Regions from separate parts of the Bradyrhizobium algeriense genome, predicted to be linked through region 3. Evidence: predicted binding sites of a transcription regulator. Region 3 holds the regulator's gene; each other region holds the start of a gene.
The links. The regulator PhoB, encoded in region 3, activates phosphate uptake and scavenging genes when phosphate is short. The targets are predictions, from matches to a motif close to TGTCATNNANCTGTCAT.
Positions count from the first base shown of each region.

Region 1: the regulator PhoB is predicted to act here: its motif matches at 5,523-5,539, upstream of V1286_RS08225 (UDP-2,3-diacylglucosamine diphosphatase).
Region 2: the regulator PhoB is predicted to act here: its motif matches at 4,700-4,716, upstream of V1286_RS25510 (alkaline phosphatase D family protein).
Region 4: the regulator PhoB is predicted to act here: its motif matches at 3,576-3,592, upstream of V1286_RS21300 (inorganic phosphate transporter).

Region 1 covers NZ_JAZHRV010000001.1:1,707,652-1,715,546, forward strand. Annotated here, with positions in the region: gene V1286_RS08190 (c-type cytochrome) at 1-217, shown strand, start outside; gene V1286_RS08195 (CHRD domain-containing protein) at 431-853, opposite strand; gene V1286_RS08200 (c-type cytochrome) at 1,020-1,955, shown strand; gene V1286_RS08205 (J domain-containing protein) at 1,976-2,803, opposite strand; gene V1286_RS08210 (Ldh family oxidoreductase) at 3,038-4,108, opposite strand; gene V1286_RS08215 (Lrp/AsnC ligand binding domain-containing protein) at 4,177-4,422, opposite strand; gene thiD (bifunctional hydroxymethylpyrimidine kinase/phosphomethylpyrimidine kinase) at 4,555-5,355, shown strand; gene V1286_RS08225 (UDP-2,3-diacylglucosamine diphosphatase) at 5,562-6,374, shown strand; gene V1286_RS08230 (glycosyltransferase family 4 protein) at 6,374-7,429, shown strand; gene V1286_RS08235 (threonine ammonia-lyase) at 7,502-7,895, shown strand, end outside.
Region 2 covers NZ_JAZHRV010000001.1:5,276,926-5,284,820, reverse strand. Annotated here, with positions in the region: gene V1286_RS25525 (hypothetical protein) at 1-330, opposite strand, end outside; gene V1286_RS25520 (indolepyruvate ferredoxin oxidoreductase family protein) at 520-3,993, shown strand; gene V1286_RS25515 (hypothetical protein) at 4,148-4,585, shown strand; gene V1286_RS25510 (alkaline phosphatase D family protein) at 4,783-6,369, shown strand; gene V1286_RS25505 (GlcG/HbpS family heme-binding protein) at 6,550-6,990, shown strand; gene V1286_RS25500 (Gfo/Idh/MocA family protein) at 7,016-7,895, shown strand, end outside.
Region 3 covers NZ_JAZHRV010000001.1:7,756,393-7,764,287, reverse strand. Annotated here, with positions in the region: gene V1286_RS37205 (GcrA family cell cycle regulator) at 1-327, shown strand, start outside; gene V1286_RS37200 (LysR family transcriptional regulator) at 414-1,355, opposite strand; gene V1286_RS37195 (tripartite tricarboxylate transporter substrate-binding protein) at 1,445-2,464, shown strand; gene V1286_RS37190 (protocatechuate 3,4-dioxygenase) at 2,472-3,050, shown strand; gene phoB (phosphate regulon transcriptional regulator PhoB) at 3,064-3,765, opposite strand; gene phoU (phosphate signaling complex protein PhoU) at 3,777-4,493, opposite strand; gene pstB (phosphate ABC transporter ATP-binding protein PstB) at 4,505-5,326, opposite strand; gene pstA (phosphate ABC transporter permease PstA) at 5,323-6,168, opposite strand; gene pstC (phosphate ABC transporter permease subunit PstC) at 6,173-7,171, opposite strand; gene pstS (phosphate ABC transporter substrate-binding protein PstS) at 7,322-7,895, opposite strand, start outside.
Region 4 covers NZ_JAZHRV010000001.1:4,366,662-4,374,556, reverse strand. Annotated here, with positions in the region: gene V1286_RS21310 (M20 aminoacylase family protein) at 1-590, shown strand, start outside; gene ppk2 (polyphosphate kinase 2) at 801-1,721, opposite strand; gene V1286_RS21300 (inorganic phosphate transporter) at 1,894-3,522, opposite strand; gene V1286_RS21295 (UdgX family uracil-DNA binding protein) at 4,062-5,441, opposite strand; gene V1286_RS21290 (ImuA family protein) at 5,811-6,605, shown strand; gene V1286_RS21285 (Y-family DNA polymerase) at 6,496-7,895, shown strand, end outside.

The sequences.
Region 1 (7,895 bases), 6.0 Mb from region 3:
GAGCATGAAAGGTATTAAGCTGGAGGGTGATTACGATCCCTCGCCGAAAATCTGGGATGACAAGGCCGGCTTCGAGTCCCAAATTAAGAGCTTCGCCAAGGTCGTCGCCGATGCCCAAGGCAAGGTCAAGAATCTCGACACGCTAAAGGCGGAACTGCCCGTCATCGGCAAGCAGTGCGGTGGCTGCCACGAGACATTCCGGATCAAGAAGGGCTGATCGCATTCTAACTTTGAGCATGATCTCCGCGCAAACGCGTTTCCGCGTTTGTCGCGAGGGAAAACAGTTACGCATTTTTCCCGATCATGCTCTGGCCTAAAAAGGGGCGGACGCCGCGAAGCGTCCGCCCCTTTTGTGTTAGCCTTTTCTTGTTCTTGTTTACTCGTGTTCGAACTTACCTGCTTCGTCACCAAATTTACCTGGTGACTTGATTTATTTGGTTACCTGGCCGCGGATTTCGCCGCCCGGATTGGCTGCGGTGTGAATGTTGACGTAGTACTTGCCGGCCACGAGGTCCGCGGCCTGCGCATCGGTCAGCGTCGCGCTGCCCTCGACCGGGCTCGACGTCGCGTTCGGGATAGCGACCGCGACGCCGGCGTTCTTGCCGGCTTCGGCTGGGCCGTGGAAATGCGCGGCGGTAGCAGGACCCGACAGACCGGAATAGGAAAGCTTCCAGCTCAGCTTCTTGCTGGCGGGATCGTAGTCGATGTCGGCGGTGCCGGTGGCCGCGCTGGTGTTGGGCGGCACCTGGGACTTGCCGTCGAGGGTCGCCTTCATCTTGTCGGCGGACGCGGGTCCGGCAAAAGCAATCGCTGCCCCCAGCGCAAGCGTGACAAGCATGGTCTTGTTCGACATGGTGTTTCTCCCTGTTGACATCAAACGGCCGTGTCAGCCTCAAAACAACGACTTCACGAATTTATTCCCGAAACGACAACAACGTCTGAAAATTTCGTGGAAGCCTATGGCGCAAAGTGCGTTCATACTGGTCGTTGAATTGCGAAGCTTGATGACGGATCGGCAAATGCTGCGACGAATTCTCCTTGGCTTGATCCTGGTTGGCGCCGCCGGCGCTGGAATCTTCTGGTGGCTGACGATCCCGGCAGTCGTTGCCCCGGCCTCGCTTTCTCCTCGCACGCCGAACCTCGCCAACGGCCTCACAACGTTCAATGCCGGGGGCTGTTCCTCCTGCCACGCCGTTCCCAACCAGCCCGATCGGCTGAAGCTCGGCGGCGGGCTTGCAATGCCTTCACCGTTCGGGACGTTTTACGTTCCCAACATCTCGTCCGATCCCACATACGGTATTGGCCGGTGGAGCGAAGCGGATTTCGTGACGGCTGTGCTCAAGGGGACATCGCCGGACGGCCAGCATTATTTTCCGGCCTTTCCATATGCGTCCTACCAGCATGCGACGGTCGAGGACATCCGCGACCTCTTCGCCTACCTGAAGACGCTTGCGCCGGTTGCCGGCGAGCCGCGCGACCACGACGTGCCGTTTCCGTTCAACATCCGTCGCAATGTCGGCGTCTGGAAATGGCTGTTCATGGACGGCAAGCCTTACACGGCGGACGCTTCACATTCGGCGTCATGGAATCGCGGCGCTTATCTCGTCAACGGTCCGGGCCATTGCGCCGAGTGCCACAGCCCGCGCAACTTCCTCGGCGGTATCGTCGAGGCGCAACGCTTCGCAGGCGGGCCCAATCCGGAGGGCGAGGGCTGGGTGCCCAACATCACCCAGAAGCGATTGGACGAGTGGAGCGCGAAGGACATCGCCTACTTCCTCGAAACCGGGCAAACGCCTGACGGCGACACCGCCGGTGGATCGATGGCGCGGGTGATCAGAAACATTTCGCAATTGCCGCCGGAGGATCGCGCCGCCATCGCAGAATACCTGAAGTCGCTGCCGCCGGTCGAGGGACCGCCGCGGCCCAGGAAGGCAAAGGACGCCGAGAAGTCATGACCGGCGCGTTGCGCCTGCGCTCAGGGCGTCAAGGCCGCGGTGATCGGCATTCGCCTCTCTGGCGGCGCAGGGGACGCAATAGGAGGCACGATCATCAGCGGCTTGCGCGGCGCAGGTGTGGCGGTCGCAGGCATGGCGATCTTTGCCCGCCTCAAGTCCGTGGCCGGCTTGGGTGGAGCGATAGCGGCGAACGGGTCGAAATCGCCGACGCGATACAGAACGATGCCGCGGTCGAAATTGGCGGTTGCGAAGCGCGGATAATATTGAATCGCGAGATTGTATGAGACGAATCCCGGGACCTGTTCGAAACGGCCGATGGCCGTGACGTTTGCCTCTTTCGCCGCGGGCGCAACCGCCGATGTCCCGATGGCACCGACGGTCGATACGTCCCCCTCGCGCTGGACGGGCGGTTCATCCGAAGCGGTGACGTCAGGATGCAGCGCTGCGACGACTTGCGCTTCGCCGATGGTCCTGTCGGTCGTGATTTCCGCTGCGCCGGGTGGCGTTGAAAACAGTCCGAACAGGACGTAGCCTCCGACCAGCACCGCCGAAATGACCGTTGCCGCCATCGTGTTGGAGGCAACCTTGCGCACGGTCTCGTAGGTCTGCACGGCCTTCGTGGCCGGCGGCTGAAGCGCAATGGCGAGCAGTTCATCGTAGGTCTCGCGCTGCTCGGCATCGGTCAGGATGTCATAGGCGCGCACCAGCTCCCTGAACCTCAGGGCAGCATCGGGATTGTCGGGATTGATATCGGGATGTGTCGCCTTCGCAGCCTTGCGGAACGCGGTCCGCAAGCCCTCGGCGTCATCACTCGGAAGCGCCCCGAGCAAATCGTATAGCGTCCTCATGGTGGTACTCGCGACTATTTCCCCCTCGGAACGTCCCCCGCCGCGGAGCCCTCCGATTGACGACGCCTTAGGTAATCAAAAATATCAAGGCGGTAGAATGATGCTCTTATGGCAAAAGCATGCAAATCCGCTGGGATGGTTAATGGGTACCGCCCGCGAGGCGGCTTCATCGGCGGCAGCAGACGGATGCGGCGGCCTCCACCCCCGGCCGCCATCACAGCCGCAGGACGCGGCCTAGAGCCGCGCAATCCCAAGATCGTCGGCGACCTGGTCCAGCCCGCGCAGCAGCGCAGGCGCTATGGGAATGCCAAGGCTGGTCCGCCTGAGGCGCGTTTCATGGCTGCGTTCGCCGGGCACCCAGATGCGGTCCACGCCCGGCATGCGCCGGCTGTTGCGGAAATCGCGCACCAGCGCATCGACGCTTCGCTTGAAGACGGCAATGTCACCGAAGGCTGCGATGTTGATGGCGGCGACCGCCTGTCCGGTGTTGGTGACGCTGTCGTCGTCGTGATTGAAGTCGATCACGTCGCGGCCCATCGCGGCGCCGCCGAGCGTGCCTGCGAGCAGGCCGATGATCATCGCAAGGCCGTAGCCCTTGTATCCGGCCTCCATGCCGCCGAGCGGCAGCAGCATGCCTTCGTCGGCGCGTTTCGGGTCGGTCAGCGGCTTGCCTTCGCGATCGATCATCCAGCCCTCCGGCATGGTCTCGCCGCGCAGCGCCTTGGTTTTCACTTTCCCGTAGGCGGCGACCGTGGTCGCCATGTCGAGCACGATCGGGTTTTCGTCGCCGGCCGGAATGGCGGCTGCGATCGGATTGGTCGACAGCAGCATGTCGAGGCCGCCCCAGGCCGGAAGGTGATTGGCGTTGCCGACCGCGAAGTAGAGCCCGATCATGTCATGGGCGAGCGGCATCGTGGCGTAGAGTGAGGCGGGGCCGGCATGGTTGCTGAACTGCGAGTTGACCCAGCCTATTCCGGTGCTGCGCGCCTTTTCGATCGCCATCCCGGCCGCGCGTTTCATCACGAGGTGGCCCATGCCATTGTCGCCGTTCAGGACGGCGGTGCCGGCGTGCTCGTGCACGACATGGATGTTGGGCCGGACGTTGAAGCCGCCGGCCTTGATCCGCCTGACATATTGCGGCAACCGGCTGACGCCGTGCCCGTCCGATCCCTGCAGGTCGGCCTCCGCCATCAGGGCCGCGACCGTTGCAGCATCGGCGTCCGGCAAGCCCACCGCGGTGAGCGCCTGCTCGATGAAGGCCTTCAACCGGTCAAAAGTAACTGATGTATCGGACAGGACGGGCACTCCCAGAGGCCCGCGGGCGTGGCCGCGCCGGGCGAAGTCGACGTCGATGGCGGGCAGGGCCGCCGTTGCTAGCCGGTGCCGAACGCCTTGAAGGTGATGATGGTGTGGGTGTCCTGGATGCCCGGAATCACCTGCACCTTCTCGTTGACGAAATGGCCGATGTCGGTGTCGTTATCGACGTAGAATTTGACCAGCAGATCGTAATCGCCGGCGGTGGAATAGATCTCCGAGGCGATCTCGGCCTCCGCGAGCGCATTGGCGACGGCATAGGACTGGCCGAGCTTGCATTTGAACTGGACGAAGAAGGGAACCATTGCTGTCGTCTCCAAAAATGTTGGCCCCAATAGGCCAAAAACCGCCGGGGATGGCAAGCCAGCTTGCCGCCCGTGCCCTGCCGCGGTAGGACAATTCATGGCCCTCACCACACGATTTGCGCGAGGCTTGCGATGACGACGCCGATCGCGCTCACCATCGCCGGCTCGGATTCCTCTGGAGGAGCGGGCATCCAGGCCGACCTCAAGACGTTTGCCGCGCTCGGCGTCTACGGCGCCTCCGTGATCACGGCGCTGACCGCGCAGAACACCACGGGCGTCAGCGGCATCCACCAGGTGCCGGCGGAGTTCGTGACCGCGCAGATCGACGCGGTGTTTTCAGATCTCGACGTCGGCGCGGTCAAGATCGGCATGGTGGCGCACCCGCCGGTGATCGACGCCATCGTCGCGGGGCTCAAGCGCTGGGCGCCGAAGCATGTCGTGCTCGATCCCGTGATGGTCGCAACTTCGGGCGACCGGCTGCTCGCGACCGAAGCCGTCGACGCGTTGCGGACCAGGCTCATTCCGCTGGCGTCGGTGATCACGCCCAATCTGCCGGAAGCCGCAGCGCTGCTCGACGAAGGCGTGGCGGCGGACGAAGCCGCCGTCGAGAAACAAGGCAGGCGATTGCTGGCGCTCGGTTGCAAGGCGGTGCTGATCAAGGGCGGCCACGGGGAGGGCGCCGAGAGCATCGATTACCTGGTCGATTCCTCCGGTGTCACCGCACTCGCCGCGCCGCGCATCGCCACAAAAAATACCCACGGCACCGGCTGCTCGCTCTCCTCGGCGATTGCCGCGGAGCTCGCGAAAGGCGAGGGCATGGACAGCGCCGTGCGCAACGCCAAGGCCTGGGTCAGCGCTGCGATTGCGGAGGCGGATCGTTTCACCGTCGGGCACGGCCACGGCCCGATCCATCATTTTCACAAGTTTTATTGAAGCAAGCGTAGCCCGGATGGAGCCAACGGGTCGCGCGAATGCGCGCCCCGTTGGCTCCATCCGGGCTACGTATTGCCTCTCCACTGTCGCCTGCCTGTCGCATCGCGCTGCTATCCGCAAGTTGTGGGGCGCGGCAGTGATTCTCGCGGAAATATCGCGGCGTGAACAGTCATCGCCCTGTCACAGAAATCTGTCAGGGGACAGGTATGGGTAGTGACTCCTTGAGTGAAGAAAGCCCGGAACGGCGCTTTCGGACCTTGTTTATCTCCGATGTTCATCTCGGAGCCCGCGGCTCGCAAGCCGATCGATTGCTGGATTTCCTCAAGAGCCATGACGCCGACACCATCTATCTCGTCGGCGATATCGTCGATGGCTGGGCGCTGAAGTCGAGCTGGTACTGGCCGCAATCGCACAACGACTTCGTGCAGAAGATGCTGCGCAAGGCGCGCAAGGGCGCCAAGGTCATCTACGTGCCCGGCAATCACGACGAGTTCCTGCGCAATTATTACGGCACGCATTTCGGCGGCATCGACGTGGTGGAGAACACCATTCACGAGGGCGCCGACGGCAAGCGCTACCTCATCATCCACGGCGACATCTTCGATCTCGTGGTGCAGAACGCACGCTGGCTCGCCCATCTCGGCGACAAGGCTTATGACTTCGCCATTCAGATGAACCGCCTCGTCAATTTCTTCCGGCGCATGTTCGGCGTGCCCTATTGGTCGCTGTCGCAATGGGCGAAGCTGAAGGTCAAGAACGCCGTGAACTATATCGGCGCGTTCGAAAAGACCCTGGCCGGCGAGGCGCGGCGGCACGGCGCCGACGGCGTGATCTGCGGCCACATCCACTACGCCACCATCCGCGACGAGCATGGCATCCGCTACATGAATTGCGGTGACTGGGTGGAAAGCTGCACTGCGCTCGCCGAGCATGAGGACGGCCGGTTCGAGATCATCACCTGGACCGATCCACTGCGAAGGACGGTGCCGGTTCCCCGCGTCGCGGCGCGCGCCGCATGATGCATATCCTGGTCGCGACCGATGCGTGGCATCCGCAGGTCAACGGGGTGGTTCGCACGCTGACCATGATGGCAGAGGCGGCCAAGGGATTTGGCGTCGAGGTGAGCTTCCTGACGCCGCAATCGTTTCGCACTTTTGCGATGCCGAGCTATCCCGATCTGCGGCTGGCGCTGCCATATCCGGCAAAAATCGCAAAACTGATCGAGGCGGCAAAGCCCGACAGCATTCATATCGCGACCGAGGGCCCGATCGGGCTATTGGTGCGGCGCTATTGCCGCAAGCGCGGCGTGCCGTTCACCACCAGCTTTCACACCCGCTTTCCTGAATATGTTTCGGCGCGTTCGCCGATACCGGAAGCCTGGGTTTGGCGAGTGCTGCGCGCCTTCCATCGGCCGAGCCAGGCGGTGATGGCGGCTACGCCGGCGCTGGCGGCCGAATTGCGCATGCGCGGCTTTCGCAACGTGGTGCTGTGGTCGCGTGGTGTCGATACCTCGCTGTTTCATCCGCGCAGCGTCGATCTCTGCCTGCCGATGCCGGTATATCTCAGCGTCGGGCGCCTCGCAGTCGAAAAGAATCTCGAAGCCTTCCTCGACCTCGATCTGCCCGGCACCAAGCTCGTCGTCGGCGATGGGCCGGCCCGAGCGGCGTTGGAGCGGAAATATCCGGACGCCGTGTTCCTGGGCGCCAGGCACGGCGAGGAACTGGCTGAAATCTACGCGGCGTCGGACATTTTCGTATTTCCCAGCAAGACCGACACGTTTGGCCTGGTGCTGCTGGAGGCGCTGGCCAGTGGCCTGCCGGTTGCCGCCTTTCCGGTCACCGGTCCACGCGACGTGATCGGCTCGGCGCCGGTCGGCGTCCTGGACGACGACCTGCGCGCGGCCTGCCTGGAGGCGCTGCAGGTTTCGCGGCAAGATTGCGTCGAATTCGCTACCGGCTACAGCTGGCAGGCCTCCGCGCGGGTCTTTGTCGAGCATGCCCTGACCACCCGCCCGGTCCTGCCGGAAGGCGAGGTGGCCGAATTTGGCACGGAAGATCCGCATTTCGCCGCCTGAGTTCACGGGTAACGCCTGAATTCACGGTAAATCGTCTTGCCCGCCCGTCGGCGACCGCGATACAAATTGCGGATGCCAGAATCTATCCAAAATCCACCTATTGGCGCGGCCGATATCGAGGCCGCCGCCAAGGTGGTCGCGCCCTTTGCGGTGCGGACGCCGCTGTTGTCGTTCCCCGTTCTCAATGAACGCGTCGGGACCAAGGTGTTTCTGAAGCCCGAAATGCTGCAGCGGACCGGATCGTTCAAGTTCCGCGGCGCCTTCAACAAGCTGGCCTCGATCCCGCAGGACAAGCGCGGCGGCGGGGTGGTCGCGTTCTCTTCCGGCAACCACGCCCAGGGCGTGGCGGCGGCGGCGCAGATCCTCAGCATGCAGGCCACCATCGTGATGCCCGCGGACTCTCCCGTCACCAAGCGCGAGCGCACCAAGGGCTACGGCGCCGAGGTGGTGCTCTACGACCGCGACA
Region 2 (7,895 bases), 2.5 Mb from region 3:
GCAGATCCTCTCGCCCGGCTTCGGCTTTTCGATATTGGCCTGCACCTCCTCGCCCTCAAAGGCGGGGTTGCGGTAGTGGGCCGACAGGCACCCGGTCTCGAACCAGGCCTGGCCCCAGATGCGCTCGCACAGCGGCGCGAACTGGCTGAAATGGGTCGGGCCCTCGATGGTGCCGCCCTGAAAGCCGAGCTTTTGCGCGGTCGCATCGTCGTGGATCGAGGCGTGGGAGTCGTAGACCTGCGCGTGAAGCATCTGCTTCGGACTGCGCCACGGCCCCACCAGCAGATTGCCGCTTTCCAATAGTTCGGTCGTGAACGCCGCTTCTGTCATTCCTGGTGTCTCCCTTTACTCCCAAGCGTTTCAAAGAAGGCGGATTTCGGCAAGAGCGATCCACAAGGCGGGCGAGATATGTCCTGCGGCCATGAATTCACGCTGGGCACGCATAGCAAAACCGGTGCATTCTGTTCGCAATTAGACCGGTTCAAATAACCGGCGGAACGCGCGACGGGGAGCGGACGAATGGCGTTGATGGAAGTTGGTCTGGACGACAAGTATCGTCTGGACGCGAAGCGGATTTTTCTGTCCGGTACACAGGCGCTGGTCCGCCTTCCCATGTTGCAGCGCGAACGCGACCGCGCAGCGGGGCTCAACACCGCCGGATTCATATCAGGCTACCGCGGCTCGCCGCTCGGCATGTACGACCACGCGCTGTGGCGCGCCAAAACCTTCCTCAAGCAGCATGACATCGAGTTCGCGCCCGGTCTCAACGAGGACCTGGCGGCCACCGCCGTGTGGGGCAGCCAGCAGGTCGGCATGTTTCCCGGCGCCAGGGTCGATGGCGTATTCGGTATCTGGTATGGTAAAGGCCCCGGCGTCGACCGCTCGATGGATGCGCTCAAGCATGCCAACTCGGCGGGCACCTCGCCGAACGGCGGCGTGATTGCGCTCGCCGGCGACGACCATGGCTGCCAGTCCTCGACGCTCGCCCATCAGAGCGAGCAGGTGTTCGCCGCGGCATTGATGCCGGTGGTCAATCCGGCGACGCTGCAGGATTATCTCGACCTCGGTATTTTGGGCTTTGCGCTGTCGCGCTATTCAAGTTGCTGGGTCGGCTTCAAGGCGATTTCCGAAACCGTTGAAAGCTCGGCCTCGATCGTCAGCGATCCCGACCGCATCAAGATCATCATGCCCGATGATTTCGAAATGCCGCCGGGCGGGCTTTCCATCCGCTGGCCCGATGCGCCGCTGGAGCAGGAGCGGCGGCTGCACGGCCCGAAGATGCAGGCGGTGGCGGCGTTCACGCGCGTCAATCGCTTTGACCGCATCGTGCTGGATTCCAAGCCCGCCCGGCTCGGCATCATGGCGACCGGCAAGGCCTATCTCGACCTCCGGCAGGCGCTGGCCGACCTCGGGATATCAGACGCCGAGGCGCAGGCGCTGGGACTGCGCATCTACAAGGTCGCGCTGACCTGGCCGCTGGAGGAATCCGGAGCAAAGGCGTTCGCCGAAGGTCTGCAGGATGTGCTTGTGGTCGAGGAGAAGCGCGGTTTCATCGAGGACCAGCTCCTTCGCATTCTCTATAATGTCGATGCCTCGAAGCGGCCCTCGGTGGTTGGCAAGCGCGACGAGAGCGGCGCGATGCTGCTGCCGAGCGAGGGCGAAATAACGCCGACCATGGTCGCGGCGGCTGTGGTTGCGCGGTTGCGCAAACTTGGCCATCGCAGCCCGGCGCTGGAGCAGCGTCTCGCAAAGCTCGAAGCGTTCGACCGGCCGGCCGAAGGCATTGGCGCCGCCAAACTTCAGCGCACGCCGTATTTCTGTTCGGGCTGTCCCCACAACACCTCGACCAAGATCCCCGAGGGCAGCCGCGCCATGGCCGGCATCGGCTGTCACGGCATGGCGCTGTCGGTGCCGAACCGCCGCACCCAGACGATCTCGCATATGGGCGCGGAAGGCGTCACCTGGATCGGGCAGGCGCCGTTCACCAGCGAGCCGCACGTGTTCCAGAATTTGGGCGACGGCACCTACACTCATTCCGGCCTGCTCGCGATCCGCGCGGCGGCGGCTGCTCGCGTCAACATCACCTACAAGATCCTCTACAACGATGCGGTGGCGATGACCGGCGGCCAGCCGGCCGAGGGCGGCCTGACGGTGTCGCAGATCGCGCACCAGGTTTCGGCGGAAGGCGCCAAACGTCTCGTCATCGTCTCCGACGATCCCGAAAAGTATCCCAGCAATTACTTCCCATTAGGCGCGACCGTTCATCATCGCCGCGAGCTCGACGCGGTGCAGAAGGAACTGCGCGAGGTCAAGGGGCTGACGGTCCTGATCTACGACCAGACTTGCGCGGCGGAAAAGCGCCGCCGCCGCAAGCGCGGGCTCTATCCCGATCCGCCGAAGCGCGTCTTCATCAACGAAAGGGTCTGCGAGGGCTGCGGCGATTGCTCGTCTGTTTCCAACTGCGTTTCCGTGCAGCCGCTGGAAACCGAGTTCGGCCGCAAGCGGCGGATCGACCAGTCGAACTGCAACAAGGACTTTTCCTGCATCGAGGGCTTTTGCCCGAGTTTTGTCACCGTGCATGGCGGCAGACTAAGGAAGGCCGATCGCACCGCGGCCGATCCGTCCGCGCTGTTCGCCGATCTGCCTGTGCCGGCCACGCCTGTGCTCGATGGCGCTTACAACATCCTCGTCACCGGCATCGGCGGCACCGGCGTCATCACCATCGGCGCGCTGCTCGGCATGGCCGCCCATGTCGAGGGCCTGGCGTGCTCGACGCTCGACTTCACAGGGTTATCGCAGAAGAACGGCGCGGTCATGAGCCATGTCCGCATCGCGCCCGAGGCGGACGATCTCGCAACCGTCCGTATTGCGCCCGGCGGCGCCAACCTCATCCTCGGCTGCGACATCGTGGTCGCCACAAGCATTCCGGCGCTGAGCCGGGCCGAGCGCGGCGTGACGCGCGCGATCGTCAATGCCGATTTGTTGCCGACGGCAAGCTTCGTCATCAACCCCGACATCGACTTTGAGGCGGGGACGATGCGCGACTCGCTAAATGGCGCCGTCAGCGCCTCCGATCTCGATATTCTGGACGCGACCGGGCTTGCCACCGCGCTGATGGGCGACAGCATCGCCACCAACGCCTTCATGCTCGGCTTCGCGTTCCAGCGTGGCGCTTTACCCCTTTCGCTGGAGGCGATCATGAAGGCGATCGACCTCAACGGCGCGGCGATCGACATGAACAAGCTGGCGTTCTCGTGGGGCCGGCTCGCCGCGCACGATCTGCAGCGCGTCGTCGCGGCTGCCCGCTTCAAGAATTCGGGCGCGGCGCCGGTCAAGCGGACGCTCGACGAGAGCATCGCTTTCCGCGCCAAGTTCCTGACGGACTACCAGAATGAGGCCTACTCGAAGCGCTACCTCAGCGAGGTCGAGCGCGTTCGCGCGGTCGAAGCAAAGGGCTCGCCCGGGTCGCATGAACTGACCGAAGCGTTTGCAAAAGGCCTGTTCAAGTTGATGGCCTACAAGGACGAATACGAAGTCGCCCGGCTTTATTCCGACGGTGAGTTCGCAAAAGCGTTGAAGGAACAGTTCGACGGCGACGCGAGCGTCAAGGTCAGCCTAGCGCCACCGCTGCTGACGCCGCGCGACAGGGTGACCGGGCACCTGCGCAAGCGCGAGTTCGGCGCCTGGATCTTCCGCGTCTTCGAACTCCTGACGCGGTTCAAGTTCCTGCGCGGAACTGCGTTCGATCCGTTCGGCTACACGGCCGAGCGCCGGATGGAGCGGGCGCTACCGAGCGAATATTCCGCGATCATCTTCCGCCATCTCGACACGGCGAAGCCGCAGGATTGGCCGCGTCTGGTAGCGCTGGCAAAGTCCGCGGAACTCGTTCGCGGCTACGGCCACGTCAAGGAAGCCAATGTCGCGAAGTTCCGCAGCGAGTGCACGCGCGTGGAGGCCGCGATCGGCCAGCCGGTGGCGCAGGCAGCTGAATAAGTTTCGCTTATCTTGGCTGTTCTTGGCTGTGAACTTTTCCACAGCCAGGATCATTCACCAGTAATCTTGCGGGCGGGATCGGCTGGCATTGTGCGGCCGGCTGCCTACATGATGGCCGTTCTTCAGATTTTTGGTTGATTTCAGGAGGCCTTCGATGGTCCTGAAAAGCGCTTTTGCGGTAGCACTTTGCACGGGGCTCCTGATGTCGGGCAGCACCGCGCTGGCAGACGACTACAAGGCCGGCGAGCTCATTGGCCTCGATCTTTCGCAGGCCGTGCTCTCGCCGAAGCGGCTCGGCCCGGAGACGCGATTCGCCCCGGTCCGGATCGAGGCGAGAAACGATGCCCGGCCGGTGAAGACGGAGCGCGTGGTTGTGCCGAAGGAAGCCGCGCCCAAGCCTCAAGTAGCGCCTCAGGTAGCTGCTCACGTAGCGCATGAGCGCGCCGAGAAACCGCGTGTGGAGAAACCGCGTGGCGCCGCCCGCACCAGGCTGGCGCGGCGTCATACCAATCCGCTCGACGCGCAGGCGCGCGACACGCGGATCCAGACCTGGCCGTGCAAGTCCGGCGGCATCTGCGGCTGGCAGCGGTAGATCCGCAGCGTTCGTCATTGCGAGGAGCAAAGCGACGAAGCAATCCATCTGTCCGCAGACAGAAAGAATGGATTGCTTCGCTTCGCTCGCAATGACGGCAGCGTTCCCCCACCACGTCATCCATCTGTCGTAAAACCTTCGGCCAGGAGTCAAATTGCTCGGGCACACCTTCGTCGTGATTCGACGAGGGTGCTTCGATGCCGATTGCGATACGCGCCGGGCAAAGCCTGAACCGGCGTCAGTTGCTGGTCCGCTCCGCCGCGACATTTGCCGTCGCCGGTCTCGGCAGCCTCGCCAAACCTCATCTCAGCCGCGCCGCGGATCGTCCGCTCATCGCCAGCGGGATTCAGTCGGGCGACGTCTCGGCTGATTCCGCGGTGATCTGGGCGCGCGCCGACCGGCCGGCGCGGATGCAGGTTGAATGTTCTGTTGTCGAGAGCTTCAAGACCATCCTTCGCATCGTTACCGCCGATGCCTTGCCGGACAGCGACTTCGTCTCAAAAGTTCTGCTCGATGGCCTGCCGGCGGGGCAGGACATTTTCTATCGTGTGCGCTTCGACGATATCAGCGAGAGCGGCATCGAAGGCGAGGTGCAGGTCGGGCATTTCCGCACCGCGCCCACCGCGCGAAGCCATATTTCGTTCGCGTGGTCCGGCGATACCGCCGGCCAAGGTTGGGGCATCGATCCCTCGCGCGGCGGTATGCGCACCTACCGCACCATGCTCGACAACCGTCCGGACTTCTTCATCCATTCCGGCGATCACATCTATGCAGACTGTCCGGTGGAACGCGAGCTGAAGCTGCCCAATGGCGAGATCTGGCGCAACATCGTTACCGAACAGAAGTCCGTGGTGGCGCACAGCCTCGAACAGTTCCGCGCCAACTACAAATATAATCTGCTCGACGACAATCTGCGCGCCTTCAACGCCGAAGTGCCGATGTTCGCGCAATGGGACGATCATGAGGTGACCAACGACTGGGCGCCGATCGGCACCGCCGACGAGACCGGCTATGCCGAGGACGGCTCTTCGCTTCTGGTGGCGCGGGCGCGCCGCGCGTTCCATGAATTCATGCCGATGCGCGTGACGCCGGCGCAGGACGGCCGCATCTATCGCAAGATCGTCTATGGCCCGCTGCTCGACGTCTTTATGATCGACATGCGCAGCTACCGCGATTCCACCTTTAACAAGCGCGACGACCAAAGCGAGACCTGCATCCTCGGCGCGGCGCAACTGGCCTGGCTGAAGCGCGAACTGGTGGCCTCCGATGCGACCTGGAAGGTGATCGCCGCCGACATGCCGATCGGCCTGATCAGCGAGGATGCTATTGCGCTCGGCGATGGCCCGCCGGAGCGGCGCGAGCACGAGATTGCCGATCTGCTGTCGTTCATGAAGCGCGCCGGCATCCGCAACACGGTGTGGCTGACCGCCGACATGCATTACACGGCCGCGCATCATTACGATCCGAACCGCGCGGCGTTTCAGGATTTCGAGCCGTTCTGGGAGTTCGTCTCCGGCCCCTTACATGCGGGCACCTGGGCGCCGGCGCCGCTCGACAACACGTTCGGGCCGAAAGCTGCGTTCCAGAAGGGCTGCAGCGCGGAGCAGGGCGAGAATCTCGCGCCCTGTTTCGGCCTGCAATTCTTCGGCCGCGTCGACATCGACGGCAAGACCGAAGTGATGAGCGTGACGTTGAAGGACGTCGACAACCGTGACCTCTGGTCGGTCGATATCGAGCCCCGCCCGGATGCGCGGCCCGGCCGGATCATGGCGCAGCATATCTGACGCTTCGATCGCGAGACCGTTGGATCAACCCCTCCATGTTCGCGCCGCATAGTTTGGCTAGGCTTCGCCGCTTGCCGACGCGTGCGGTACAAGATCGCATCCGGAAGTTGCGTATTAATTCTTGAAGGAGGCGCAGCGGTGGCGCACACTTCGCCTGTCCTTCCCGACCGGAGCGCTGCCATGTTTGTCGCCGAGAGCAAGCGCCTGACGCATCAGGGCGCGAAGATGATCATGGCGACGGCGGTGGAATTGGCCGGCCAGGCCAAAATCGCGATCTCCTGTGCGATCGTGGATTCCGGCGGGCATGTGATCCTGATCGAACGAATGGACGGCGGCCGCTTCCATACCGTGCACTCCTGCACCACCAAGGCGGTTTGCGCCGCGTCAAACCGGCGCCCGACCACGGCCAAAGGCGCGGCCGGCCAGGACCTCGACGTCAGCCATGCGATCGGACTTGCGCTCGCCGCCGGACCGGAACGGTGGACGGCCATGGAAGGCGGCGTACCGGTGCTGGTTGGCTGCGAATGTATCGGCGGCGTCGGCGTGAGCGGCGGTGATTGGGAGACCGATTTGCGGATCGCCAAAATGGCCGTCGAGTCGATCGGCGCGAATTGGGAATGACATCGTCCTGGGGGAGAGCAAAGTGATGAGCGCCGATCCGCTCCGCGTCGCCTGTATCGGGATGGGATGGTGGTCCGACGTTCTGGCGGATGCCATCCAGCGCTCGGGCAAGTTCGAGATCCGCGGCTGCTACACCCGGTCCGAGGAAAAGCGAAAGAATTTCGCGGCAAAATACCGCTGCCGGCCGGCCGCGAGCTATGAGGCGCTGCTGGCCGATGCCGAGATCGAGGCGATCATCAATACCACGCCGAACGACGTGCATCTGACGACGACCTGCGCGGCCGCCGCCGCCGGCAAGCACGTATTTCTGGACAAGCCGATCGCCAACAGCATTTCCGACGGCCGCGCCATCACCGAGGCCTGTCGCAAGGCCGGCGTGGTCCTGGCGCTCGGCTATCAGCGGCGGCGCGAGAGCCATTTCCGCTGGATCAGGCAGCAGATCGATGACGGCTTGTTCGGCAAGCTCGTCAACGCCGAGGCCAACATCAGCCGCGACCGTCTCGGCAAGATCGATCTCACCTCGTGGCGCTACCAGGCCGCGGGAATGCCGGGCGGCGTGATGCTGCAGATCGGAATCCACTATATCGACGTCCTGGAATATTTGATCGGGCCGATCCGTGCGGTGCGCGGACAATCGGCGCAACTGGTGCTGCCCGGCGACAATCCGGATGTCGCGAGCCTGATTCTGCAGCACGAGAACGGCGCGCTCTCCACACTGAACGCGAGCTACGCCTCGGCGTCCGAATACTATCTGATGAACGTCTACGGCAAGGACGCCACCGCCTACTACGATTTGCACAACGGGCTTCGCCTGCTCAAGCGCGGCGAGATCACGCCGGTGGTGGTGCCATGTGCTGAGAATGACACCCTGGTCGAGGAACTGGAGGAGTTTGCGGCCGCAGTTC
Region 3 (7,895 bases):
CAGCGCAAGGCGCGTCCGGCCCAGCAGATGATGCGGGTGTCGCGCCCGGTCTCGCGCGGCAACACCGCGCTGGCGCATGCCTTCGAGGTCGAGATGGAGCCCGATCCGATCGCCGTCGACAATGTGGTGCCTATGAGCCAGCGGCTGTCGCTGCTCGAACTGAACGAAGCCACCTGCCACTGGCCGGTCGGCGATCCCTCAAGCCCGGAATTTTTCTTCTGCGGCGGCAAGGCACTCGCGGGCCTGCCCTATTGCGCGCATCACTCGCGCGTTGCGTATCAGCCGGCTGCCGACCGGCGCAGGCAGCAGCCGAAGCCGACGAGGTAGTTGCTATCGTCCCGGCCTTGAGCCGGGACCCATAACCACAGACGTTCGTGGTCAGGTTTGGCTGGTGCGCCAGCCCGTTTCAACAATCAACGCCGCACGCGGACAAGCGATTTCGTGACTTCCCGCGTGCAATCGATAAACGACGCGACCGCAGGGCCAAGCGTTCGATTCTTCAAAAATACGATTTCGGCCGAAATCCGTGGGCCCGCCGATTTTAACGGCAAAACCCTCAAAGCGGCTTGATGCGCGCTTAATGCCGCGACGGACATGGGAAGAATTCCTACAAATTCTCCGCTCGCAATAAGCGACACGGTGAGCTGAATAGCTATCGTTTTGACCAACGGCTTCGGTGGCGAAAAGCCATTCGCTCGAAATACCTCGCCAACGAGCGCGCCTGGCGCGCTGTCATAGGGTGGCAGGACCCAATTGCCCTTAATGATGTCCGTGAGGTCAATTCGGCGCTTTCGCGCCAATTCACTTTGCGCCCCCACAACGAAGACAAAGGGTTCATCGAACAGGACTTCGGAATGGAAGTCCTCGTGCTGTCCCGTGGCTCTCGTAATCAGCAGATCAATTTTGCGCTCGCGCAGTTCCTGAATTTGATGTCCACCCGGATTGGTCAGCTTCACGTCAAGCTGAACGCCGGGATGTGCCTTGGAAAATTCCCGCACGATAGCCGGCACCAGGCTGTGCAGAATGATGTCGGTGCATCCCACCCTCACCTCGCCCGAGTTTGGATCGGACAAATGTTGGAGCGAGCGAAGGCCTTGTTGCATCTCGTCGAAGACATTGATGCCGCATCGAAGCAACACCTCGCCATAGGCCGTGAGTTCGGCGCCCTGCGAGCCTCGATCGAACAATCGCACGCCGAGCGTGCCTTCAATTTCGGATATCGCCTTGGAGACGGCAGGATGTGAAATTCTGAGCCTGGCAGCCGCCTTCGCCATGCTGCCGGTGTCGGCAACCGCCATCACAATATGAAGGTCCCGCAACTTGATGCGGCGGCCAATTCGATCCGACCAGTCCATTCGGGCTTAACCCAGCGGTTACAGGGATGCCGCAATTTTCGGTCTACCAGATAATGCCCCGGTCGACCAGAGTTGGCGGCGGTTCGATGATGACCGACCGGACAAATTCGCTGGAGAAGGACGATCACATGATCACGAAGCGAAGATTCGTATCGATGGCGTGCGCGGGCGGCCTCGCCGCCATTGTCCCCGACGCGATCCGCATGGCGAGCGCCCAGACAGCTTCGCGGATGCTGGTGGGGTTCGGTGCGGGGGGCGCGATCGACGTGATTGCGAGGAGGCTCGTTGAGGGAATGAAGGATCAATCACTTTCATTCATCGTCGACAATCGTCCCGGCGCCGGCGGGCGTCTGGCGCTCGGCGCGCTGAAAAGCGGCCCGGCCGATGGCACGGCGATGATCCTGACGCCCGCCTCCAGCTTCGCCGTATTTCCCCACGTCTACAAGTCGCTGGGCTATGATGCGTTCAAGGATTTCGCTCCCGTCACCACAGTCTGCTCCTTTCCATTTCTGATCACCATCGGTCCGATGGTGCCTGCCGACGTCAGGACGCTGGCCGATTTCGTGAAATGGTGCGCGGCTAATCCCAAGCAAGCCACCTACGGTACGGCGGCGGCCGGGTCGATGCTGCACTTCACCGGCGTGAGCCTGGCCAAAGCGGGCAGGTTCGAATTCGTGCATCTGCCCTATGGCGGCCCCGGCGGCATTCAGGATCTGATCGGCGGTCAAATCGCCGCTACGATCTATCCAATCGGCACTGCACTGCCGCATGTGCAATCCGGCGCCATAAGGGCACTGGCGACAACTGGATCGCAACGATCCCCGCTGCTTCTCGATGTGCCGACGGTTCGGGAGGCCGGATATTCCGCGCTCGAAGCCAACGAGTGGTTTGGCGTCTTCGTTCCGGCAAATACGCCTGCCGGAACGGTGAACCGCCTCAATGAGGCGATCCGCGCGGTGGTGAACACCGACGCCTTCAAAACGGCCTTGGCCAAGCTTTCCGTAGATCCCGCCGGCCAAACGCCGAAGGAATTTGCGCAACTGATCAAATCCGATTTCGACCGTTGGGCCCCAATTGTCCAGGCCTCCGGCTTTACGCCAGAAGATTGAGGGGGTCATGGACAACTCAACGGGCACGCGGCTGCACCGGACACCGGACCAGATTCTCGGTCCCTACTTCCCGACCGGGCAGACGCCGGCCTCACAGGCCGACCTGACCTCGGTCAAGGGTTTCGAGGGGTGTGCGCAGGGAGAAATCATCGAGGTCACAGGGAGGGTGCTCAATCTCGACGGCGAACCCGTTCGCGGGGTACCCGTCACGATCTGGCAGGCCAACAGCTTTGGCCGCTACGTGCATGCCAACGACCTAAATCCTGCGCCGCTCGATCCCCACTTTGTCGGTTGCGTCGGCATTCTATCTGATAGCGACGGCGTCTATCGGATCAAAACCGTCAAGCCTGGAGCTTATCCCGCAGGTCCAGATTGGATGCGCCCGCCTCATATCCACTTCGAAGTTCACGGCCGATTCGAGCGGCTGATCACCCAGATGTATTTTCCCGGCGAGCCGCTCAATGCCTGCGACAGGCTGCTCAACGCTGCGCTGCGTCCCGATCTGCTGATTGCAGAGCCACTTCCATCGGAAGATGGAGCAGACCATCGCGTTCTGAATTTCGATATCGTTCTTGCGCGGGGCTGACTTCGGTCGCGCCCTACTCCACCTTCGCAAACCTGTCATCCAGCGCATAACCCGCGCCGCGCACGGTGCGGATCGGGTCCTGTTCGCGGCCCGGGTTGAGCAGTTTGCGCAGGCGGCCGATATGGACGTCAACGGTGCGCTCGTCGATATAGATGTCGCGGCCCCAGACGCTGTCGAGCAACTGCTCGCGGCTGAAGACGCGGCCGGGATGCTCGAGAAAAAATTCCAGCAGGCGATACTCGGTCGGGCCGAGATCGATGGAGCGGCCCGAACGCGCGACGCGGCGTTTTTCGCGGTCGAGTTCGATGTCGCCATAGGTGAGCACGGTGGCGAGCCGCTCGGGACTTGCCCGCCGCAGCAGGCCCTTCACCCGCGCCAGCAGCTCCGGCACCGAGAACGGCTTGACGATGTAATCGTCGGCGCCGGTCGCCAGGCCCCGCACCCGCTCGCTCTCCTCGCCGCGTGCCGTGAGCATGATGATCGGCAATTGCTTGGTCTCCGGCCGGGCGCGCAGGCGGCGGCAGAGTTCGATGCCTGACAGCCCCGGCAGCATCCAGTCGAGCACGACGAGATCCGGCACGCGCTCCTTCAGCCGCGTATCGGCGTCGTCGCCGCGGGCGACGGTTTCGACGTCATAGCCTTCAGCATCGAGGTTGTAGCGCAACAGCGTGGTCAGCGCTTCCTCGTCCTCGACCACCATTATGCGCGCGCTCATTCTTGTATCCCTCAGCTATTCGGTATCGTGGTCGCAAACGTCGTCATGTCGCCCTTGGGGCGCTGGTCGAGCATCTGCTGTCCCTCGATCATGTAGAATACGGTTTCGGCGATGTTGGTGGCGTGGTCGCCGATCCGTTCGATGTTCTTGGCGCAGAACATCAAATGAATGCAGAACGAGATGTTGCGCGGATCCTCCATCATGTAGGTGAGGAGTTCGCGGAACAGCGAGGTGCAGATGGCGTCGACTTCCTCGTCGCCCTTCCAGACCGCCATAGCCGCCGGCAGGTCGTGCGCCGCATAGGCATCCAGCACCGACTTGACCTGCGACTGCACCAGATCGGTCATGTGCTCGAGGCCGCGGATCAGCTTCAGCGGCTGGAAATCGTTCTCCAGCGCGGCGACCCGCTTGCCCATGTTCTTGGCGAGGTCGCCGATCCGCTCCAGATCGGTAGCAACCCGCATGGCGCCGACGATTTCGCGCAGGTCGATCGCCATCGGCTGGCGCCGCGCGATGGTCAGCACCGCGCGTTCCTCGATTGCATGCTGCAGGCGGTCGATTTCAACGTCGGCAGCGACAACGCGCTTGCCGAGCGCGACGTCGCGGCGGATCAGCGCATCGACGGATTCGGTGATCATGCGCTCGACCAGGCCGCCCATCTCGGCGACCAGGCGGGTCAATTCCTGAAGATCGCTGTCAAATGCCTTGGCGGTGTGTTCAGAAGCCATGTGTTATCTCCTCAACCGAACCGGCCGGTGATGTAGTCCTGGGTGCGTCGATCGCTCGGCGAGGTAAAAATCCTGTTGGTGTCGTCGAACTCGATCAGCTCGCCGAGATACATGAAGGCGGTTTTGTCCGAGACGCGGGCCGCCTGCTGCATGTTATGGGTGACGATGGCGATGGTGTAATCCTCCGCCAGTTCCTGGATCAGTTCCTCGATCTTGGCGGTCGAGATCGGGTCTAGCGCCGAGCACGGCTCGTCGAACAAAATCACCTCGGGCCGCACCGCGACCGTGCGCGCGATGCAGAGCCGCTGCTGCTGGCCGCCGGACAGCGAGAGGCCCGAGGCGTTCAGCTTGTCCTTGACCTCGTTCCACAGCGCGCCGCCGCGCAGCGCCTTCTCGACCCGGCCATCCATCTCGGACTTGGAGATCTTCTCATAGAGGCGGATGCCGAAGGCGATGTTTTCGTAGATCGTCATCGGGAACGGCGTCGGCTTCTGGAACACCATGCCGACGCGGGCCCGCAGCAGATTGAGGTCGAGCTTGGGGTCGAGGATGTTGGTCTGGTCGAGCATCAATTGCCCGGTCGCCTTCTGGCCGGGATAGAGATCGTACATCCGGTTGAAGATCCGCAGCAGCGTGGACTTGCCGCAGCCGGACGGGCCGATGAAGGCGGTGACGCGGTGGGTGCCGAGCGTCAGGTTGATGTTCTTCAGCGCGTGATGGTCGCCATAGTAAAAGTTCAGGCCGCGGGCGGTCACCTTGGGCGCGGCCTCGGGCAGCGCCACCTGCGGAACGGGCCCGCTCGCGGAACTCACGGATACGGAGAGATCGGTCATTTGGATGTCCTCTCGGCGCCGAGAATGCGCGCGCCAATATTCAGGGCAAGTACGGTGAGCGTGATCAAGAGCGCCCCGCTCCAGGCGAGCTGTTTCCAGTAGACATAGGGGCTCTGCACGAAGTTGTTGATGGTGACCGGCAGGTTGGCCATCGTCTTGGTCATGTCCAGGCTGAAGAACTGGTTCGAAAGCGCGGTGAACAGCAGCGGCGCGGTTTCACCGGCGACGCGGGCGGTGGCGAGCAGCACGCCGGTGATCAGGCCTGAGCGGGCCGCACGATAGGCGATCCGCCGGATCACCAGCGAGCGCGGCAGGCCGAGCGCGGAGGCCGCCTCGCGCAGCGGATTGGGCACCAGCCCCAGCATGTCCTCGGTGGTGCGCACCACGACGGGGATCACGATCACGGCGAGCGCCAGACAGCCGGCAAAGGCCGAGAAGCCGCCCATCGGCACCACGATGGCGCCGTAGATGAACAGGCCGATAATGATCGACGGCGCGCTCAGCAGGATGTCGTTGATGAAGCGGATCACCGAGGTGAGCCTGTCGTGCTTGCCGTATTCGGCGAGGTACGTGCCGGCGAACAGGCCGAGCGGCGCGCCGATGCCGACCCCGATCACGGTCATCATGATCGAGCCGATGATGGCGTTGCGCAGGCCGCCATCGGTCGAACCCGGCGGCGGCGTATCCTGGGTGAAGACGGCAAGATTCAAGCCGGCAAGGCCGTTGTAGAACAGCGTGAACAGGATCAGCGCCAGCCAGGTCACGCCGAACAGCGCAGCTCCCAGGCACAGGAACTTGATGATGATATTGTTGCGGCGGCGGGATGCGTAAATCGGGTTCATGGTGCTAGTTCCCCGCCTTCTTTTCCAGCCGCATCAGCATCAGCCGCGCGGCTGCGAGCACGAAGAACGTCAGAACGAACAGCAAGAGACCAAGCAGGATCAGGCCGGATTGATGCAGCCCGTCGCTCTCGGCGAATTCGGACGCGATGGCGGCTGAGATCGTGGTGCCCGGCGCGAAGATCGAGGACTGGATCTTGAACGAATTGCCGATGATGAAGGTGACCGCCATCGTCTCGCCGAGCGCGCGGCCAAGCGCCAGCATGATGCCGCCGATCACGCCGACCCTTGTGTAGGGGATGACGACGTTGCGAACGACTTCCCAGGTGGTGCAGCCGACGCCATAGGCGGCTTCCTTCAGCACCGGCGGCACCGTCTTGAAGACGTCGACCGAGATCGCGGTGATGAAGGGCAGCACCATGATCGCAAGGATCAGCGCGGCGTTGAACAGGCTGAGATAGGACGGGGGACCGGCGAAGATCGTGCCCAGCACGGGGACGCCGTCGAACACGCTGATCATGAAGGGCTGGAAGGTGTTGGCCAGGAACGGGCCCAATATGAAGAAGCCCCACATGCCGTAGATGATCGAGGGAATGCCGGCGAGCAGCTCGACCGCAAGTCCAATGGGGCGGCGCAGCCAGATCGGGCAGATCTCGGTGAGGAAAATCGCGATGCCGAGGCCGACGGGAATGGCGATCATCATCGCGATCACGGAGGTGATCAGCGTGCCGTAGATCGGGCCGAGCGCGCCGAGAACAGGCGGATCGGCCGACGGCGCCCAGCGCTGCGTCCACAGGAAGGCTACGCCATATTCGCGGATGGCGGGCCAAGCGCCGACGATCAGCGAAATGATGATGCCGCCCAGGATGAGGAGAACCGAGATCGCGCAGGCGCGCGTGATCCAATAGAAGGTGACGTCGCCGAGCTTGAACGCGCTGAGAGCCCTTGCGCGATCATAAGGTCCGGCAGCCTCCATTGCGTCGCTATCAACCGCCATTTCTGCCACGCCCAATCCCCTTTACTATAGCCCAATGACCCGGACTTCGGTGCACGGCTTTTTCGGCTCGCGCATTGTTCTTGCCTCTCCTGTCCCGAGAGGGGTGCTCAACCCCGGACACCCCGGGTTGAGCGATCGTGTTGCGAGGCGCAGGCCCGATCAGCTCTTGATCTCGGCCGACCAGGTCTTTTCGATCAGCTTGACGACCGATTCCGGCATCGGGATGTAGTCGAGTTCTTCGGCCATCTTGGCGCCCCTCTCGAACGACCATTTGAAGAACTTGATGGCTTCCTGGGACGCTGCCTTGTCGGTTGCAGCCTTGTGCATCAGGATGAAGGTCGCTGCGGTGATCGGCCAGGAGGCTTCGCCGGGCTGGTCGGTAAGGATCACGTAGTAGCCGGGCGCCTTGGCCCAGTCGGCGTTGGAGGCGGCCGCCTGGAACGCTGCGATGGTCGGCTGCACGGTCTTGCCGGCCTTGTTGATCATCGCCGCATAGGTCAGCTTGTTCTGCTTGGCGTAGGCATATTCGACATAACCGATCGCGTTCTTGGTCTGGCCGACATTGCCGGCAACGCCTTCATTGCCCTTGGCGCCGACGCCGGTCGGCCATTCGACCGCGGTGCCCATGCCGACCTTGGCTTTCCAGTCGGCGCTCGACTTCGAGAGGTAGTCGGTGAAGTTGAAGGTGGTGCCCGAACCGTCGGAGCGGCGCACCACGGTGATGGCGTCAGCC
Region 4 (7,895 bases), 3.4 Mb from region 3:
TCGAAGGACTCGGCGGCCACGCCGCGCGCCCGAACAAGTGCATCGATTCCGTGCTGGTCGGTTCGCAGTTGATCACCGCCCTGCAATCGATCGTAGCGCGGACCATCGATCCCCTGGACTCGGCCGTGATCTCGATCTGCGAGTTCCATGCCGGCAACGCGCGCAACGTGATCCCGCAGACCGCCGAACTGCGCGGCACCGTGCGGACGCTGACGCCGGAAGTCCGCGAAACGGTCGAGCGGCGCGTCCGCGAGGTGTGCGAGGGCGTAGCCAAAATGACCGGCGCCAAGGTCGATCTCGTCTACGAGCGCGGCTATCCCGTCACCAAAAACCACGCCGAGCAAACCGACTTCGCTACGCAGGTGGCCAGGGAAGTGGCCGGCGCCCAGAACGTCCACGACATGCCGCCGCTGATGGGCGCGGAAGATTTTTCCTATATGCTGGAAGCGCGGCCGGGCGCCTTCATCTTCTGCGGCAATGGCGACAGCGCAGGACTTCATCACCCCGCCTATGATTTCAACGACGAGGCGATCGTGTACGGCACCTCGTACTGGATCAAGCTGGTCGAGAACAAGCTGGCCGCGGCGTAAGGGCGCCTGGCTCCTCTCTTGAACTTCCATCGTACGTGAAGTCGAATGCACATCAAAGAAGGCCAGTATCTCCAGTACGGGCCTTCCTTATTTGCCGCTCAGCCGCGACTTGAGATGCCGATAGGGCGCCTCAGGGCCCGAATGAACAAACAAAGACACGGCTAAAATCCCAGCCGTGTCCCGGCGCTACCGTCTACGGTCCGGCGGCACTCAGTAGCGCGCCGGCACGTACATTTCGGGCGGTATCGGTCCGCGGCTATATTCCGGGTTGCGAACCCGCGCCGGCAGAACCACCCGGTCCTGCTTGATTTCCTGGTAGGGAATTTGTTCGAGCAGATGCGCGATGCAGTTCAGCCGTGCCTTCTTCTTGTCGTCTGCCTCGACCAGGTGCCAGGGAGCTTCCGGAATGTGGGTACGCTCCAGCATCGCTTCCTTGGCCTTGGTGTATTGCTCCCAGCGGCTGCGCGATTCCACATCCATCGGGCTGAGCTTCCACTGCTTTAGGGGATCGTGGATCCGCATCGTGAAGCGCAAATGCTGCTGTTCGTCGGTGATGGAAAACCAGTACTTGATGAGGATGATTCCGGAGCGTACGAGCATACGCTCGAATTCCGGCACCGACCGGAAGAATTCTTCGACGTCGTCTTCAGTGCAAAAACCCATCACGCGCTCGACGCCGGCGCGGTTGTACCAGCTGCGGTCGAACAGCACGATCTCGCCGCCGGCCGGCAAATGCGAAACGTAACGCTGGAAATACCATTGCGTGCGCTCCCGCTCGTTCGGCGCCGGAAGCGCCGCGACGCGGCAGACACGCGGATTGAGCCTCTGGGTGATGCGCTTGATGACGCCGCCCTTGCCGGCGGAATCGCGCCCCTCGAAAATCACCACCACCTTCAGCTTGTGGTGCTGCACCCAGGTCTGCAATTTTACCAGTTCACCCTGCAGACGGAATAATTCCTTGAAGTAGACGCGCCGATCGATCGTCTCTTCTTCCGTATGGTCGGCAAATTCATTGGTCAGCGCATCGAGACGATCGTCGTCGATTTCAAGTTCCAGTTCCTCATCGAAACTATCCAGCATTTCCGCCTGAATGCGGTCGTGGATGGTGCCATTCGGGGGCCTTTTGGTCATGGCGGGCTCCAGCTGCAGAACTATTGGGTTCGCATGGTGTGCGAACGTCGGTGTCCTGCCGTATCATCGGTCAGGGCACTTTGCGGAAAGCAAAAGGCCGGAGTTTGGTTCCGGCCTTCCGCTACCTGTCGAGGCTGCCCGCATGACAGCGACCCGATCGCACCGCCGATACTCAGAACAGATTCGAGAACAGCACGTAGAGGCCTGCCGACAGGCAGATCGCGGCCGGCAGCGTCAGCACCCATGCCATCAGCAGGTTGCGGATGGTCGCCATCTGCAGGCCGGAACCGTTGGCTGCCATGGTGCCGGCGACGCCGGACGACAGCACGTGGGTGGTGGAAACCGGCAGGCCGAACACGTCGGCGACGCCGATCGTCGAGGCGGCAACAAGTTCGGCGGACGCGCCTTGCGCGTAGGTCAGATGCGACTTGCCGATCTTCTCGCCGACGGTGATGACGATGCGCTTCCAGCCGATCATGGTGCCCAGCCCGAGCGCGATCGCCACCGCGATCTTGACCCAGAGCGGGATGAACTTGGTGGCTGAGTCGAGCGAGCCCTTGTAGGCCTTGAGGATGTCGACCTCTTGCTTGTTCAGGTCGTTTTCCTTGTCCTTCATCAGGAAGCGGATCGCTTCCGAAGTCAGGTACATGTCGTTACGGGTGTTGCCGACGGCTTCCGCCGGCACCTTGTTCAGCGAACCGTACTTCTGGACCTGGTCGCCGATATCCTTCACCAGCACGGCCAGCGAGGGGTAGGTGCCTTCGCTGATCTTGCGGGCGGCGACGTATTGCGTCACCGCGGGCCGCGGGTCGCCGATGATGCTATGGCCGGCGCCCTTGGCGGCGATCACCTTGGAGGCGGCTTCCGAGGTCTTCTGGAACTGCACCACCTGGGATTCCGGCAGGGCACGGTTCAGAGCGTAGGCGGTCGGCACCGTGCCGATCAGGATCAGCATGATCAGGCCCATGCCCTTCTGGCCGTCGTTGGAGCCGTGCGCGAAGCTGACGCCGGTGCAGGTCGCGATCAGGACGCCGCGGATCCACAGCGGCGGCGGCTTGTTGCCTTCGGGCGCGGCATACAGCGCCGGATTGCGGACGACGAACTTCAGCACCAGCAGCAGGATCGCCGCCATACAGAAGCCGAACAGCGGCGAGAGCAGCAGCGCGTAACCGATCTCGGTCGCCTTGGTCCAGTCGACACCCGAGGTGCCGTCGCGGCCGCGCATCATCGCGTTGGCAATGCCGACGCCGATGATCGAGCCGATCAGCGTGTGCGAGGAAGATGCCGGCAGGCCGAAATACCAGGTGCCGAGATTCCAGACGATGGCGGCAATCAACAGCGCGAACACCATCGCAAAACCGGCGCTGCTTCCGACCTGGAGGATCAATTCCACCGGCAGCAGCGAGACGATGCCGAAGGCGACCGCGCCGGAGGAGAGCAGCACGCCGAGGAAATTGAAGAAGCCCGACCACATCACGGCGAATTCCGCCGGCAGCGAATGGGTGTAGATCACGGTCGCGACCGCGTTGGCGGTGTCGTGGAAGCCGTTGACGAATTCGAAGCCGAGCGCGATCAGGAGCGCCACGAACAGCAGGATATAGGGCAGGTAGGCGGTAACTCGCATGCCGGTCGCGTCGATGTCGGCGTAGATGCTGTAGGCGACGTACAGCAGCCCGGCGGCGAGGATGCCGCAGAACAGGATCATGGTCAGCGGATTGAAACCCTTGTCGAGGTTCGGCCGCGAGGCCGGCTGGACGGGCGCCGCGTCGCCCATCGATGAATTGAGAGCAACATCGGTCATTCTGACACCCCGCCGAAATAAACTGACTGAGGGAGCATTTCTGACTGAGGGACTTGAAGGTTGGATGACAGGCAGCGATTGGCTCGGCCTGGGGGCAGACGATGCAAGGCGCGTCGGCGCGGGCGTATGCCTTGGCGCCGGATGCTTCTCCTTGGAATCGTTGGGCCATTGGCGAGGCGGTGCCGCGCGATGGCGCAGTTCCCGTCCTTAGCAATGCGGGTTGAAGCAATGCGGATTGAACCTATTCCGGTCGCGTGCGGCCGAGGGATTGCGCGCCGCTACCTCTCACCGTTTCCTCATGCCGTCGCCTCTCGTATGGTCGGCTTTGCGGCGCAAGAGTGGGTCGCGCGCTGCACGGCGCCGGGGCTGAAGTGGACCGCGCAGCGCGTCGACCGTATGGGAGCGTCATGGCGTGACCAGACGTCCCACATTCCCTTGAGAATGCGATTGTGTCTTCTATCAATTAATGGTTGCAGATGGAATTGTCAATTTTTCCCGTTATATTTCACCAATAATTGCGGCTGCCGGATTGGCGGAATTCAGGCCGCATGTGCTGATTTTCGCAGCACGTCGGCGGCTATTTTGAGGTCCTGGACGAAGCGCCGGTATTCCCGCGCCTTGGCCTCGGCGTCCGGCAATCGCAACAGATAGGACGGGTGCACCGTCACCAGCGCCCTGGTGCCGTCGTCGAGATCGATCGGGCGGCCGCGGTTCTTGTTGATCGGGGTAATTTTCCCGAACACACTTTGCGCTGCGGTAGCGCCCATTGCCACCACCAACTCGGGTTTGATCGCGGCGAGTTCCCGTTCGTACCATTGCCGGCACGCCTTGATCTCCGGCGTATTCGGCTTCTGGTGCAGTCGGATCTTTCCGCGCGGCACGAACTTGAAATGCTTGACCGCATTGGTGACGTAGACCGTGCGGCGGTCGATCCCGGCCTCTTCCAGCGCGCGGTCGAGCATTTGACCCGCGGGACCTACGAACGGTTTTCCGGCGAGGTCTTCCTTGTCGCCGGGCTGCTCGCCGACCAGCATGATCCGCGCCGTTTGCCGGCCTTCGCCGAATACGGTCTGCGTCGCATCCTTGTAGAGATGACAGGCGCGGCAATCGGCGGCTTCCTCGCGCAGCATCTCAATATCGTCAGCCTGTTTGCGGGCCATTTCGCTCGCCGTGTCGTTTGCTTTGGGCGGTTTCAGGGGGTTAATCAACGAGGCCTCCGGCAGGTTCCGCCAGTATTTCCGTGGCATCTCCTTATTTATCGCCTGCACTTTCAGCCGGGCCGGATTGAAAATGCTGGCGTAATAACTCCACCAGGTTTCCTCCAGCCGATCCGCGGTCGGAGCTTCGCTCTTGGCGACGCCCGATGTGATCGAGACGGCATGGCCGTCCCAATGCGCGCAGACGTCAGGCGTCAGGATCGACCAGGGCATGTCGGCGAAGCGCCGCGCGAAGAACGGCGCGGCCAGTTCGACGATATGATGCTCCGGCTCGAACCAGGCGACGAAGTGCGATTTGTGCTCGCGGCCGATTTCGCGGAAGCGGACAAAGGCGTGCATCTTGTGCTCGTCGCGGCGCACGGCCTTTGCCATCGCGGCGACCTCGGCCACGTCAGGATCGGTTGCGAGTTCAAGCAGGTCGTGATGAATTCGCAACCGACACAGCAGACGGTAGAGCAGGGCAAACCGCTCAGGGTTGCGGTGCAGGATCGCGACTTCAGCCAGTTCGACGAATTTGGCAGGTACGTTGAACGTGCCATGTGGCGGCTCGAGCGGCGCCGCCGCCGGCTCGAACAGTTCGGGCGCATCGCCCGTCACGCGCCAGCTCACATCGGAGGGTTTCACATCGCCCAGTGCCAGTGCGCGGGCGGCTTTCCGCCAGCCATCGAAATCGGTTTCGCTGTCGAGGGTGATGTGGTGCATTTGCTTACTCCACGTACTTCGCTGTCATCCCCGCGCAACGGCTTTGCCGTTGTCGCTGGAGGAGCCGCGTAAGCGGCGTCTCGAAGGATGGGCCGCATTCCTGTCATCCTTCGAGGCTCGCAAGTGCTCGGCAGCGCCTTTCTTCTCGGGATGCCGCGTGCGGGGTTGGCATCCGCCAGGATTTCCAGCTTACGTTGCACGGCCATCGTTGAATCCCTTTGATTCCATTCATGAATCGCCAAGGCGTCGATCCTGATTGACTCTGCCGGGCCGGTTAGCTTTATATTAGAACATATCATGAACAAATGAGCCAGCCGCGGGTTCACTAGGAAAAAGCGGTAAAGGCCAAATTTTCTTAAGGAGCGGCGCATGAGCACCGCACGCACAAGCACGCTTGCGAATTTGCGCGGGAGCATCGAGCGGATCGAGACGCATGGCGATGCGCATGACCTCAACAAGATCGCGCTTGGCCATGCGGCAGCAGATGCGACGCTGTGCGGCGGTCTTGCGGTCGCAGCGGTGCATGAAGTGTTCGCCGAGGGCCACCAGAGCGCGGCGGCCACGGGGTTCATCGCTGGCCTCGCGGGAAGGGTATCGCGGCGCCGGCCGCTGGTTTGGGTGCGGCAGGATTTTTCGGAAATCGAATCCGGCGCGCTGTCGATGAACGGGCTTTGCGAGTTGGGTCTCGATCCGCGGCTGCTCGTGACCGTGCGCGCGCCGGACACTGACGCCGCGTTGCGGACCGCCGCCGACGCGGTGGCCTGCGATGCGCTCGGCGCCGTCGTGCTGGAAGTCTGGGGGCAGGCGCGCCAGCTCGATCTCGTCGCCAGCCGCAAGCTCACGCTGGCCGCGGCAGCCTCCGGCGTCACCGCATTGCTGCTGCGGATGGCCGCGGAGCCGCGGCCGTCGACCGCGGAGACAAGATGGATCGTGCGCGCGGCGCATTCGCCGCCGTCAGCACCATGGAGCGCGTGGGGCGCGCCTGTCTTCGACGCGCAGCTGGTTCGTAACCGTCATGGCCCGGTCGGCCGCTGGATCATGGAATGGAAATGTGATGAATGCCTCTTCAGCGAACCGGCGACGTATCCTCAGCCTGTGGCTGCCACGCCTGCCCATCGACCGCATCAAGCGCAAGCTTTCGGGCAGCGGCGACGCGCTGGATAAAACCCCCAGCGTCGTCGTCGCCAAGCAGCACAACGCCATCCTGATCCATTCGCTCGACGAGGCCGCCGTGCACGCCGGCCTCTCGATCGGCCTGCCGCTCGCCAATGCCCGCGCGATCTGCCCGGAGCTGATGGTGTTCGACGCCGACGAGGTCGCCGATCGCAAGACGCTCGAAGACATCGCCGACTGGTGCGACCGCTTCACTCCGCTGGTGGCGCTCGATCTGCCGCATGGGCTCTATCTCGACATCACCGGCTGCGCCCATCTGTTCGGCGGCGAGCGTGCGCTGCTGCAGATCGTATGCGGCGCGCTGAGCCGTCGCGGCTTTGCCGTCAGCGCCGCGATCGCGAACACCGCGATCTGCGCCCGGACGCTGACGCGCCAGGCTTCCGGAAAGATCGTTGCTGATGGCGAGGAGGCCGAGGCTGTCAGCCCGCTGCCGGTATCCGCACTCGGCGCCGGTGACGCCATCACCGGCGGCCTGCGCCGCGCGGGCCTGAAGACCATCGGCGACGTCGCCTCGCGCGGACGTCACGAGATCACGGCGCGGTTTGGCGCAGGCTTCACCACGCTGCTGGAGCAGGCGCTGGGGCAGGGCGATGCGCCGATCAGTCCCCGAAAGCCGCTGCCGGATTACATCGTCGAAAAACGCTTTCCCGAACCGGTCGCCACCGACACCGTGATCGCGATGAACCTGTCCGCGCTCGCTGCCATGCTGGTCACGGCGATGGACAAGCAGGGCAAGGGTGCGCGGCGGTTGGAAGCAAGTTTTTTCCGCACCGACGGCGCGGTGCGCACGATCCCGGTCGATACCGGCCGTCCGGTGACGAAAGCGGAAGTGATCGACCGCCTGTTTCGCGAGCGGCTCGATGCGCTCAACGATCCCCTCGATCCCGGCTTCGGCTTCGATCTCATCAGGCTTTCCGCCAGCCGCACCGAAATCGTGGTGCAGCAGCAGCGCGACCTCGACGCCAACGTGCATGACAATGACGAACTGGCCGCGCTGATCGACCGCATCGCCGCGCGCATCGGTGGCAAGCGTGTCGTCGTGCACCTGCCGCAGGATACCCACATCCCAGAGCGCGCCGTATTGGCGGTAACAGCGCAGCATCATCTGGCGGCGGCTGCGCAGGCCGCCTGGCCCGAGCGCATCGAAAGCGAGCCGCCGCTGCAGCCACTGCGGCTGTTCGACAGGCCGGAGCCCATCAACGTGCCGTTCGCAACCGTGCCGGACGGCCCGCCGCATCAGTTCACCTGGCGCCGCGTCACGCACGCGGTGGTGCGGGTGGA